DNA from 3 places in the Nicoliella sp. ESL1113 genome. Region 1 is predicted to be linked to each of the others. Evidence: riboswitches for the same ligand, from Rfam matches in the RefSeq annotation. Region 1 holds a riboswitch; each other region holds the start of a gene.
What was found. A riboswitch is a leader RNA that binds a small molecule or an ion and turns the genes downstream of it on or off. The one in region 1 is predicted to bind thiamine pyrophosphate.
Positions count from the first base shown of each region.

Region 2: another riboswitch for thiamine pyrophosphate. It lies ahead of ACSYTJ_RS01810 (ECF transporter S component); the one in region 1 lies ahead of thiW (energy coupling factor transporter S component ThiW).
Region 3: another riboswitch for thiamine pyrophosphate. It lies ahead of ACSYTJ_RS06855 (3-oxoacyl-ACP reductase); the one in region 1 lies ahead of thiW (energy coupling factor transporter S component ThiW).

Region 1 is NZ_CP196388.1:346,455-350,728, reverse strand. It holds gene ACSYTJ_RS08350 (NosD domain-containing protein) at 1-964, shown strand, start outside; gene thiW (energy coupling factor transporter S component ThiW) at 1,042-1,554, opposite strand; TPP riboswitch at 1,633-1,725, opposite strand; gene ACSYTJ_RS08340 (deoxynucleoside kinase) at 1,787-2,416, opposite strand; gene ACSYTJ_RS08335 (M20/M25/M40 family metallo-hydrolase) at 2,817-4,061, opposite strand.
Region 2 is NZ_CP196387.1:475,293-479,566, forward strand. It holds gene ACSYTJ_RS01800 (energy-coupling factor transporter transmembrane component T family protein) at 1-281, opposite strand, end outside; gene ACSYTJ_RS01805 (ABC transporter ATP-binding protein) at 278-1,708, opposite strand; gene ACSYTJ_RS01810 (ECF transporter S component) at 1,812-2,366, opposite strand; TPP riboswitch at 2,459-2,550, opposite strand; gene ACSYTJ_RS01815 (D-alanyl-D-alanine carboxypeptidase family protein) at 2,725-3,741, shown strand; gene ACSYTJ_RS01820 (HAD family hydrolase) at 3,834-4,274, shown strand, end outside.
Region 3 is NZ_CP196388.1:4,569-8,842, reverse strand. It holds gene ACSYTJ_RS06870 (hypothetical protein) at 1-251, opposite strand, end outside; gene ACSYTJ_RS06865 (hypothetical protein) at 462-599, opposite strand; gene ACSYTJ_RS06860 (NAD(P)H-dependent oxidoreductase) at 1,215-1,871, shown strand; TPP riboswitch at 1,967-2,056, shown strand; gene ACSYTJ_RS06855 (3-oxoacyl-ACP reductase) at 2,105-2,857, shown strand; gene ACSYTJ_RS06850 (type 1 glutamine amidotransferase) at 2,918-3,586, opposite strand; gene ACSYTJ_RS06845 (sulfite exporter TauE/SafE family protein) at 3,605-4,274, opposite strand, start outside.

The DNA of each region.
Region 1 (4,274 bases):
TGACTTTTATCTTAAAACACCAGTAGTTATTGATAGTAACCATGTTCGCATCAAAGGAATCAATGCGGGATTACGTTCTAATGTTGATTCTCAAAACGGTACGTTGGTTACAGGGGGTGGTAGTCGATTAATCATCGCTGATGGTAACACGACGGGGATTCAAATTGGGGTTGCTAACAAGTCACCTCGAATCAGCGGAATCGAAATTGACCATCTCAATATGATCGGTAGTAATAATCCTAACAGCATTCAAACGCTAATAAGCGGTCCACAAGATTCTGATGGGTTAAAAATTCATGATATAGCAATGAAAAACGCTACCTACGGAATTACCTTAAATGGTGCCGATACTCCAGATATCAGAGATAACTGGATTTCAGAGTTGACCAATGGTGTCCAATTGCTAGGAGCGTCACAGCAAGCTAAAATTGTTAATAACTTTATCGGTGCTCAACCTGGTGGTATTTCTGTTAAATTAGACAATCCATATGCTGCAAATATCTCCAATAACAACATTTATCCAGATGGATTCACCAATGTTGAAGTTAATAACGGTGATCATGTTATGATTTCAAACAATAACATTCAATCATACTATAGTCGGGCAATCTATATTACTGGGAACTATAACACCCTATCTAATAACTCGATTTATATTCGTGGTGATAAGGACAATCCAAAGGGCTTTGATAAAAAAATCGGAGATGTTTACATCTCAGGAAATAATAATGTCCTTCAAGGAAATCACCTCACTTCAGAACAAGAATCTGAGGCCACCCGTGAGTTAATTATGGGGGGCAATAATAACACGATTAAATTAGATACAATTGACGGAGCTACATCAAACTCCAAGGTTGTTATCAACGGAAATGCAAGTAATAACAAGGTGCTCTATTCAATTAACAATGATGAATTTCAAAATGGTAATAACCATACCAATGTCAATATTCCAATTGTCAATTAATGGTAGACACCAAATTAAATAGCATCAAAAAAGCGTAGCTATGAATGACATAGCTACGCTTTTAATTTTTAATGCAATTAATTTTTGAAGAATAACCGTTGAATCCTTTTAAATTGATTTGTTTTTACTAACTTAAGGAGAATCAAGTATGCAATGATTGATCCTGAAATTGCCCCACCAAAAAAGCGAGGTGTAAATACAAACCAAAACAATTGACTATGTGTACCGGTATACCAAACCATTACTGGATATGATGCTAGTGAGCCAATTAACCCAGTGCCAATTACTTCCCCAATAATTGCCATCCAGGTATTACGCTTATATAAGTATAATATTCCAGCTAAGAATGCTCCAAAGACAGCCCCAGTAAATGCTAATGGTGGGATTCCTAAAAATAACATTCTCATCAATGCACACACGACTGCCATAACCGTTGCATAAACTGGCCCCATCATTACTGCAGCAGTAACGTTTAAGACACTAGACATTGGTGCCATCCCTTCAATTCTGAAAATCGGTGATAGCACAAAATCCAATGCAATCATAATTGCCAAAATCGTTACCTTTTGAATTCGATTTTGTTGACCCATTCTTCATCCTCCTGTGTATAAATAAATAACAGTGTCCCAAAATAAAAAATCCCTATCTAAATAGATAGAGATTATTATGGTTGAATTATGATTAATCCCTATCGCCAGCATTACCTGGATCAGGTTCATGGGTATAATCTCAGCCAACAATCGGCACCCCATTAATATTTATACTTTAAATTATTATAACGTAATCAATACTACTATAATGCATAAAATTAGTCAAAACTAATTATTTAACAACGTGATATTCAATCTGTCTAAGTACTTCAGTTAAATCATCAGGATTATTAACATAATCATAACGATTACCATTAATCTTCATTTTAGGACTTTCACGATAACTATCATACCAACGTTGATATGCTAACTGTAATTTTTGATAGTAATCCAATAAATGTTGATTATTATTAACCTGTTCAAACTCACGGCCCCGCCGTTTAATATGCTCTAATTGGTGATTAATATCAATATCAATGAAAACCAATAAGTCTGGTTTTTTCTTACGGTTGGAATTTGGTATTTCTTGCATCATATTGTTCAAAAGGCTATCATAAACGTTCTTTTCAGTTAAGTTAATATTACCCAATTTATAGTTAACATCTGTAAAAACGGAGTCTTCATAAATTGAACGATCTAAAACATTGTTATGATGAGTCTGCGCCTTTTTAATCATTTCCAATCGTTTATTCAAAAAATAAATTTGTAAAAGAAAACCATACTTTTTTGGATTTGCATAAAACTTTGGTAAAATTGGATTACTTTCAACGGGTTCCAAAAAAGCATCCGTATCTAAATGTTCTGCTAGCTTCTGCGCTAATGATGTTTTACCAGAACCAACTGTACCAGCTAATGTAATCATTAAGATCACCCCCATTAAATAGTTATTTCCATTATATCAAATCAGTTTAATAATATCCTAGTGGAAGTAGTGTTTCAAAATGATTACCTCTTGAGCTGTGAAATTACGAAACTCAATCGACAGGTGACACTCTTGATTTAAAAATCTTAAAATTAAAAACAACGCATTCATGTCGTAATCATCAATTTCATGAAGTGGAACCACCCTAGTAAGCGTTTGATTTCGGCTAATTTCCATATAAAAATTATAGCAACGATCATATTGATCATTTACCAAAATTAAACGATATCTAGTATTAAAAAGACCTTTGAACCAAGGTTGCAATCGCTTAAGTATTAAGTTAGCGTGATGTTTAGCTTCCATCTCATTCATATCTTATTTACTTTCTTCCAATCATAAACTACTTTAAGTATGCTACAGCAATATCATAATATAATTTAATGAATCGATAATATGAATCTAGATCCATCCATTCATTTGCTTGGTGCGCAGTGTTATTACCGGGCCCTAAAACAATTAGGTCCAAATTTGGGTTGCGCTTCTTGTATTGAGAGCCATCGGTCCCCATTGAAATTTGCATTAAGGGTAATGATAACTGCTCCGCTAAATCATTATTCGCAAATTGCCTTGCAATTTTTATGATCTCAGCATTGGAATTGCTTTTGACAGGATCGCCACTAAATTCAACCGTTAACTTTAATTTGAAATTTAACTGTTGGTTAAATAAATTAACTAACGTTCTTAGTTTACTAATAATCTGATCATTAGATAATTGCGGAATCGTCCGAACCATTACCTCTTGATAAGCATAGTCAGGAATACTATTTACTTGCTTGCCACCAACAAAAATATCTGGAGTATATATAGTTGATCCTAAATCATCGTCTGACGATTTCAAACTATCAAATAGTTTGTGTTCAGCAACACGATATTCAAATAAATTATCAATTGCACTAACTCCTAACTTAGGAGTAGAACTATGGGCAGCCTTACCAAAGCTCTCAATTTTATAAATTAATGCTCCCTTATGCGCATCGACGATAAAGTGTTGTTCAAAATGCGAAGAGCCGCTTAACAAATTTAGATTTTCAGAGTTCGTATTATTACCACCACTATTAAAATAGCTGTGAAGATCTTTAATTGGTACACCAGTCGGCTCCCCAATTATCATCGCATTTAAATCGTCAACATACCCCTTTTCACTTAATAAATGCGCACCGCCTTGCGTCAATTCTTCTGAAATCGTTGCCATAAATCTTAAAGTACCATTTAGCTCAACATTAGAATCTGCAATTATGACCATTGCAATTACTTGAGCAGCCAAACCACCCTTCATATCAGTCACTCCACGGCCATATATAACCCCATCCTTAACCGTTGCGTCAAATGGTGGCGTTTGCCAATCGCTATCGTTCCCCTGATGAACGGTATCTTCATGCCCTGCAAAAGCCAACTTAGGGCCATGGCCATTCCCAATTTCAGCTACCAAATTCGCTCTCCCAGAAAATTGATCGACTAATTGGTTCTTAATTCCATGCTTATCAAAAATGCCCTTGATATATTTAGCAATCATCGCCTCATTATCAGCAACGGTATTAGTGTTAACTAAGTGTTTAAGAATATCTAGTTGCTCTCTTTGTTCCACGCAATCATCACCCCTTCCATCCATAATGATTAAAAAACATAATATTGCATAATTATTAGCTAATATTCTAGTCTCGTTATATTAAATGTCAATTCTTTAGCAATCAAAAAGGGGACGTAAACCAAAAAGTCTACGCCCCAGGGGATTAAATTAAATCATTTATTATTATACAATAATTACTGTAAATTTTTAGTAAATTAAAGGTAAAAAACT
Region 2 (4,274 bases), on a different replicon from region 1:
GTAAAGGTAGCCCCGAGCCAGACGTAGGTGAATAACCGTGTAAACAGCACCCATCCGATAATGGCGCCATGGGTCCCGTAGATAACTTGTGACATTAAGAGTCCAAAGGCTGGAATGATCGGGTACAGGGTCAAATATGCGATCGACTTTAATTTAACCCGTTTGACCAGGAGGTAAATTAAACTGACTGCTAAGATACAAAGGTTCAATGGGACGCTTTGGATAAATGAAATTTCAACTCCGATGATGATGATCATGAATAATTTAATGGCTGTGTTCATAATAACGACTCCTTATAAGTAAGTTGTTGGTCTTTGAACTGAATGTGATAATCAAATAGCGTTTCCAAACCACTGAGTTGATGGCTAATGATGATGATGGTTTGGTTAAATTTTTGACTCGCATTTTTTAGCATTTCGACTACCGTTTCTAGAGACTTGATATCTAACCCCTTAAATGGTTCGTCCATTAATAAAATGTCAGTTCCCATGATCAACATCTCGACGATTTGCAACTTCTTTTTTTGCCCCTCGCTAAGTGTGTAAACGACTTGTTTTTCCCTGCCGTCGATCTGCAACGCCTTAAGCATGGCATCAATATCTTCTTTGGAGTAATTATGATGGACCGCGTTTTTAATCGAAAGCGATAGTTCTTCTTCAACCGTGATGTCGACGAATTGCATTTCAGCATCTTGAAAGACCAGCGCAACGTGGGAAAGGTATTTCTTCTTATGGATCTTTTGGATGTCTTTATCCTGATATGAAATCAAACCCTCATACTTAAAGAGCCGTGTTAAAGCTTTGAACAAGGTCGATTTACCGATTCCATTTTCACCTGTGATCAATGTGATTTGCTTTGCTGGAAATTTGAATTGGTCAGCCTTTAGCAATACGCCTTGGTTTTGCTTTAGTTCACAACTGTTTAAGATCAGATCGGCTGGTTCGTTATTATCGGGAATCGGGAAGTGGACGGCCGCTAACTCTTGATTATCAAATGGTACTAATAATTTTTGGACCTCTGCATTACTTAACTGTTGAATTTGAAATTGGTTGGGTTTTAGGTAGAAGAACGTATCGACAATGTTGTCGTAACCAGAAAGGTCATGGTCCACTAAGATGATCGTTTTATTCTTTTGATCACGTAAGCGGGTCAATTGATATAGCAGATCACTTCGCGATTGACGATCTAGACTCGCAAATGGTTCGTCCAATAAAATAACGTCGGAATCCATTGCGATGATGATGGCTAAGGCGACCTTTTGTTTTTCACCACCGGATAGGGCGTTCAAGTCACGGTGCTTTAACTTAGTGATGTTCACGAATTCTAGTGCATCATCGATTCGTTGGGGGATGATTTTAGGATCTAACTGTCTATTCTCAAGTGCAAATTGGAGTTCATCATATACGTTCGTCATCGTAAACTGTTGATTGGGGTTTTGAAACATCATTGACACATAGCCGCTGAAGTCAGTAGGGGCAATGTCTTTGATCTCCTTGTCACCAATTTTAATTTCACCAGTGTAATCACCATTGGCAAACTCAGGATATAAACCGGCAATTGACTTTAAAAGCGTCGATTTACCAGTTCCAGATGGTCCAGCAATCAAGCTAATTTTTTCGTTCGGAAAGGTTAGGTTCACGTCTTCTAATACTGGTTGTGAGCGATGCTGGTAGGTAAATGTAAAATGACTAACTGAAACGGTGGTCATGGTTAATTCCTCCTGGTAATTTAAAAATAAAGCACTTACAAGCTTGGCTTTATAAGTGCTTTAAATTCATTTAAATTTATGAAGCATTGAATCGTTAAAATGATTATGCAATGGCGTGGCTTCTGTTTAGGAGCTTCTTGATGGCCAATGGAATTGGGTCACTAAATACCCAGATTGAAATAAATCTAACGATGAATAAGAAGATCAACATTCCAAAACCGTATGCGTTGTATCCATTCTTGAACCAATCCCAAGTAAAAGTAATGATGGTAGTGAAGATACTACCTAACAATAATTGGAAGTGGCCGTACTTCTTGTAACCAGTAACTGCAAAACCTAATTCAGCTCCGGCACCTTGAATTAAACCTGAGACAACGTTCATAACTCCCCATTGGTCACCCAAGAACATTTCAACAACGGCTCCGGCAACTTCTGAGAAAATGGAAACACCAGGCATTCTGAAAATAGCCCCTGCTAATGGACCAGCAACGATCCAAAGACCAAGTGAAATATCGTTTGCTGCGGGAGCAAGACCAATTGGTGTTAAAACTAGTGTTAATGCGTTATAGATAAAACTAGTCAACCAGAAAATAACCCCACAGACAATTGCGATCAATGCAATTAAAATAATGTTTCTAAGACTCCATTTTTTAGACATGGAAAATCCTTCCCTTCAATAAATTAAACAATTATTTTAGATAGACAGAAAAAAGGGACCTCAAATACTGAGGTCCCTTTCGGAATATGTACACCATTGATAAAACGTTTCCCTCCACCAGTACGGACTGGATCAGGTTCAATGGGTATCATCTCAGCCAAAAAAGGCACCCCAAACATCTATCTATTTAATTAACTAGAACAGTATAACTTAATTTTTTCTTAAATGCAAGTTTGAATATTACAGGCATAAATCTTAAATAACACTTCGTTTACATTTATCAATAATCAATTGTTAATAAAGTGCTAAGGTGTTAACTTATTATTTAGGATATCGAAATCAGAGAAGGGTTGGTTAAATGAATCTTAAAAAGAATTTTAAAAAGATGGCAATTGTATTAACTGCTGTTGTCGGATTAGCATCAGCATCAGAAATTACTCCATTTTTAGATGTTGTTTCGACAAAAACAGTTAATGTCAGTGCTGATTATAATTATGATTATAACTATGACGATGGTGCATCAGGAATCACTACTAATAATATTGTTCCTGGAAACTATAAGATGAAGAATGCAGCGGCTGCAATTGCGATCGATGCTACGAACGGACAGGTCATCTATGCTAAAAACATTAATCAAAAAATGAAGGTAGCATCCACAGCCAAGTTAATGTCATTGTACCTGGTGGTCAGAAAAGCACAGGAAACGAATGGCTGGAACCAAGTCGTTGATACTTCTAATGCTGGCTTACGGAGCATGAGTTACAATAATAACGTTGGTGGTGGCTTTAAGCTGGTTGCTGGTCGTAAATATACCGTAAAGCAGCTCTATCAAGCAGCACTGATCCAATCATCAAATGCAGCTACGATTGCATTGGGACAATGGGTCGCTGGCTCAAATGGTCAGTTCGTGAATATGATGAATAAACAAGCAAGGGCATGGGGGATTTCTGCGACCTTTAACTCACCATCTGGACTTGAAAATAATGATTTAGTTCATTATGGTTATAAGTATTCTGGTGGGGCTACTGCTGGGAACATGGTAAGTGCAAAGGCGTTGGCAGTAATTGCGCAACACGTTTTAACTTATTATCCAAAGGTATTAAATGATGCTAGCAGGGGCACGGCCAAGGTTGCAGGGCAAAACCTATATAACTACAACAACCTACTTAAGGGGCGGACCTTCTATGATGCAAGTCTGCGCGTTGATGGTTTAAAGACCGGCTATACTCCAGCTGCAGGGCTATGTTTTGTTGGAACTGGCCAACTACCAGGGAAGCACCGCTTGATTACGATTACTTTGAATGATCCTTATGAATTTAGTGATCAACGTGATTTGATGAAGTACATTTATAAAAACTCATCCATTTACAATTAATCGTCAAAAATCTGCAAAAATGATATAATAATCACAATTAAAATTAAACTCACGGTTAAGACGTGAGTTTTTTATTTTCGGGAGGTTGCAAAATGACTAAATTGATCTTGGCTGATCTTGATCGTGATTTTTTATCCGCAGATGGTGAAATTAACGCATCTCGATTGTCCAAACAGTTAATGAATTTGGCAAAGCAAAATCTACACCTGGGCTTTATGACGGAAGCTCCGTATGCCAAAATGATTCAGATTTTTCATGGGATAAAGGCTCCCTTAGCGTTTATCTGCGAAGGGGGTGCTGAGACCGTTTTGAATCGCGTGGTTCGTGATGAAACGGTGATCGATTATGAAATTTGGAAATCAGCCCTAAAGTGGTTTCAAGCGCAACGCGATTTTAATACCGCATACATTGTCCTTTCGGGGAAGATGAATGCCTACACCGATGCAAGCAAGGATAGTTCAGCCTACCAACGCTTTAATAAGACGTACCCATCTTTATACCAAATGAATGATCTAGAATTAGTGAGTGATTTA
Region 3 (4,274 bases), 340 kb from region 1:
GCAACGTAACGGTCAAACAGTTTTGAATAGGTAGTTCCAAATGAAATTTTTGAAATATCATCCTTTAAGATGATTGTATATGAATCAAGAAATCCATAGTCATCGATCGTTTGTAAAATTAAGTACATCCCCAAGTCCCTTACGATATAACCAAGCGCAAAGTTTTCATACTTATAATTATCACGTGATTTTGAATAAATTTCTAATGGTTTATCGTTTCCGATATACTTATTGATCTTATGCTTATCCATTGGCAAAATCTCCTGACTCATTCGATTGATATGTATATTATGAATGATTTATGTGCAGTTGTAAAAATATGCGTTCTAAATATTTCAATTTAGCTTGGCAATAAAATAGCTTAAAATCAAAATACCTGACAAACCATTATTCATGATCTGTCAGGCATTATTATTATGGATTTGAATCTTTAATAACGAAATGGTGGAAACACTTCTTTCTTATTTAGAATTTGCGGTAAATCGATTTTCTAAGTGAATGGTAACACCTTCCTGTTCATTAGCTGGGTAAAACGAACTTTGTACTAAGTTGGTGATTACATCTCCCTTGAATAAAATCTGGGGTAAATCGTTCTTCATGATACTGGAATCATCCCCTTTGATTTATTGTCATTATAATATACCTTTTAAATGATAAAGTAAACCCTTTTGAACGATTTTTTCTAATCTTTTTTAATTATTTTTTAATCATCCGTTGATAGGGAAAAGGGCTGGAATCAAAATACCTGATAGACCATTTTAGATGATCTATCAGGCATTATTATTATGAGTTTGAATCTTATTTAGCAAAATGGTGGAAACACTTCTTTCTTATTTAGAATCTGCGGTAAATCGATGTTTTAAGTGAATGGTAGGTACCTCTCTTTCATTAGCTGGGTAACTCACTTATAATCTCATTGGTGGAAACACATCCCTTACAATTTAATCTGAGGTAAAGCCTTCAGTTTGCATTGGAAACATCCCCTTTGCTTTGTTGTTGATAATAATATAACGCAATTAAATTAGAATGTAAAGGGTTTTATCTAATTTATTTATAATTATTTTCAAATTATCGCTTAATCATGATGATGCCTTGATTTAAAGGCCTAATCCATTAAAATCTGATCGATAATTAGCTGAGCGAGGGCGAATTAATTGCGGCACATTGTTATCAATGATAATTTATTATTATATCAATTAAAAAGGATGACAATTATGGATAAAAACGAAGCTTTAATTAACTTAGCCCATCGTAGGTATGCGACTAAAAAGTATGATCCGAACAAACATATTTCCGATAGGGATTGGCATACCATTATGGAGGTCGCTAGATTATCACCTAGTTCAATGGGACTTGAACCTTGGCAATTTTTGTTGATCGAAAATAAAGAATTGAAACAGGCAATGTATAACGATGCCTGGGGGGCGCAAAAGAGCCTTGACGGCGCTGATAAATTTGTTGTAATTTTAGCTCGTAAGGATATGAATATTCATTCCCCTCATATTAAGCATATGAGCGAAGATGTTCAAGGCCACCCGTTTGACATTGATTCACCGTTCTCTAAAAAAATCATTAATTTTCAGGAAAATGATTTTAAGTTAAATACTGAGCGTGAATTATTTGATTGGGCTTCAAAGCAAACCTACATTCCATTGGCGAACATGATGGATGCCGCTGCAGCATTAGACATTGATAGTTGTCCAATCGAGGGCTTTAACCGTGTCAACATTGATCGGATTCTGTCTGATTATGGAGCATTCGATCCTAGAAAGTGGAGCGTTTCTGTAATGGTCAGTTTTGGTTATCGTGACCAAGCGATTACGCCTAAGAAACGCCAACCAATGGAGGCTGTCTACCGAGTTATTAAATAATTAAGATGAAGCACAATTCGTTATTGGATTGTGTTTTTATATTGAGTTGATTAATTCATTTTTATCGCTTAATATATAAGTGGATTCAAATAATATACCGATTAATGGGGTGCTGGAATGGCTGAGATGATACCCATGAACCTGATCTAGGTAATGCTAGCGGAGGGATTATTAAAGGTGTATAAAATCAAGCTATTGCTTCATTCGATTAGTCTTTTAAGGAGATTTTTCAAATGGCAAGAACAGTTTTAATTACAGGAGCAAGTTCAGGATTAGGCGCTGAAACTGCGAAACAATTTGGTGAACGGGGCTTTAACGTCGTGGTAAATTATTACCATCATCAAGACGCTGCTGACCAAGTAGTTGAAGAAATTGGATCAGACCATGCAATTGCGATCAAGGCCGACGTTAGGGACAGAAGTCAAATCGATGAACTAGTTAAGCAGGCAATTGATCATTTTGGAAGCCTAGACGTCGTTGTTAATAATGCTTTAGTCGGGTTTAAATTTGATCCCGTTAAGCAAAAGGCTTTTCAAGATTTATCATGGGATGACTATCAAAAACAAATTGACGGGACCTTGAAGGGTGCTTTTAACGTTACCCAAAGTGCGCTTCCTAATATGATTAAAAATCATTATGGGAAGGTCATTAATATCGGGACGAACCTGTTTCAAAATCCGGTGGTTCCTTACCATGAATACACCACTGCAAAGGCAGCATTGATTGGATTTACTAGAAACTTAGCAGCCGAGCTAGGGAGTGCTGGGATTAGTTTTAATATGGTATCAGGGGGATTACTTAGAACCACTAATGCCAGTGCTGTTACTACTCCCGAGGTGTTTGACTTAATTGCCAATCAAACGCCACTTAAATCAGTAACTACTCCGAAACAGGTTGCTAAGATGGTGGTATTCTTAGGATCAGACGAAAGTGATGGGATTACAGGTCAAAATTACACTGTTGATGGTGGATTAACGATGAACTAAATATCAAATGAAAGGGCAGTAGTAATCACATTCGTGAATGCTACTGCCTTTTTTCATTGATTATTGTTCATTAATGTAATCTAGTATTCTAAACATGACGGCCTTATTTTCAATTGGAACTGGGGTGTTCAATATTTCTTGAGCGCTTTGGCCTAATATCGAGTCCTTAATATATGGAAAATCATTCACTACCATCTCACGAACGTTATTAGCCTTGGGTTCCAAATGAAATTGGAGGCCCGCAATTCGATGGTTCATCACGAACCCTTGGTTCTTTAAGCCAGGGGTGGAAAATAAACGTTCTGCCCCTGCTGGAATTTTGAACATTTCTTCATGCCAGTGAAGGGCAGTGACTTGTTTTGGTAATCCAGAAATGGCATTACTTTCTAGTTTAACAGCTGCCCAACCAACTTCCTTGACTGGCGATTTACCAACTGGGTATCCCATGGCCTTGGTGATTTGTTGCGCGCCATAACAGACCCCAAGCATTGGCGTATTCCGCTTTAAAAGGGTATTGATTAAATCGCGTTCCTGTTGAATCCAGGGAAAGTTATCGTTGGGACTCATCGGTCCTCCTAAAATAACTAACATATTGGTTTCATCTGCAGTAGGTAAGTAGCCAAATTGGTATGGATGATAGGTATAGACTTCATGGTCGTGTGCTTGCGCCCAGTCTAAAATTGAGCCTGGGCCTTCGTTTGGAGTGTGTTGTAAGATATTGATTCTCATATTGGTAACCTCACTTTTCTAATAGGTAGTAATAAATAGATAGGTTGATAATCCGATTGCAAAAATCCCCACGCAAATTTCCATCACTTTAGTAGGGATGAATTTAACAATGATCGGTCCTAAATAGCCGCCGACCACTAGTCCAATCGCTAGTGGAATGATAACGATCCAGTCCACTGGTAAAATCAAAATAAAGATAATGGCGCTGATAATGTTACTAGCTAGTGACAAAACGTTTCTAATCGCATTGTAGACATAATACGGGGCATGAATAATTCTGGACAACACTGCGGTTTCTAAAATTCCTGACCCCGCACCAAAGTAGCCGTTATAAAGACCGATGATGGGGAGAAACAGGTACTGAATGCTTCGTATGAAGCGGTTGTCATGGGGCTGGTCTTTTTTGGGGATCAACATCATGATTCCGGCAAACATAATGATAAACGGGACGATCCGTTTAAATTGAGCATTGCTGCTGTTGATTAGGATGAACGTGCCAATTATGCAACCAAATACTGAAAGTAATGTGATGACCCCAGCTTGTTTACGATAACTTTTGATTTCCTTAGCAGATGATAGGACCGAGGTACAACCACTGAATATAATACTAATGGTGGCCGTTACGTTTGCCATGATGGGAGAAACGCCAATTGACAACAGGATGGGATAGATTGTTAAGACCGCCATC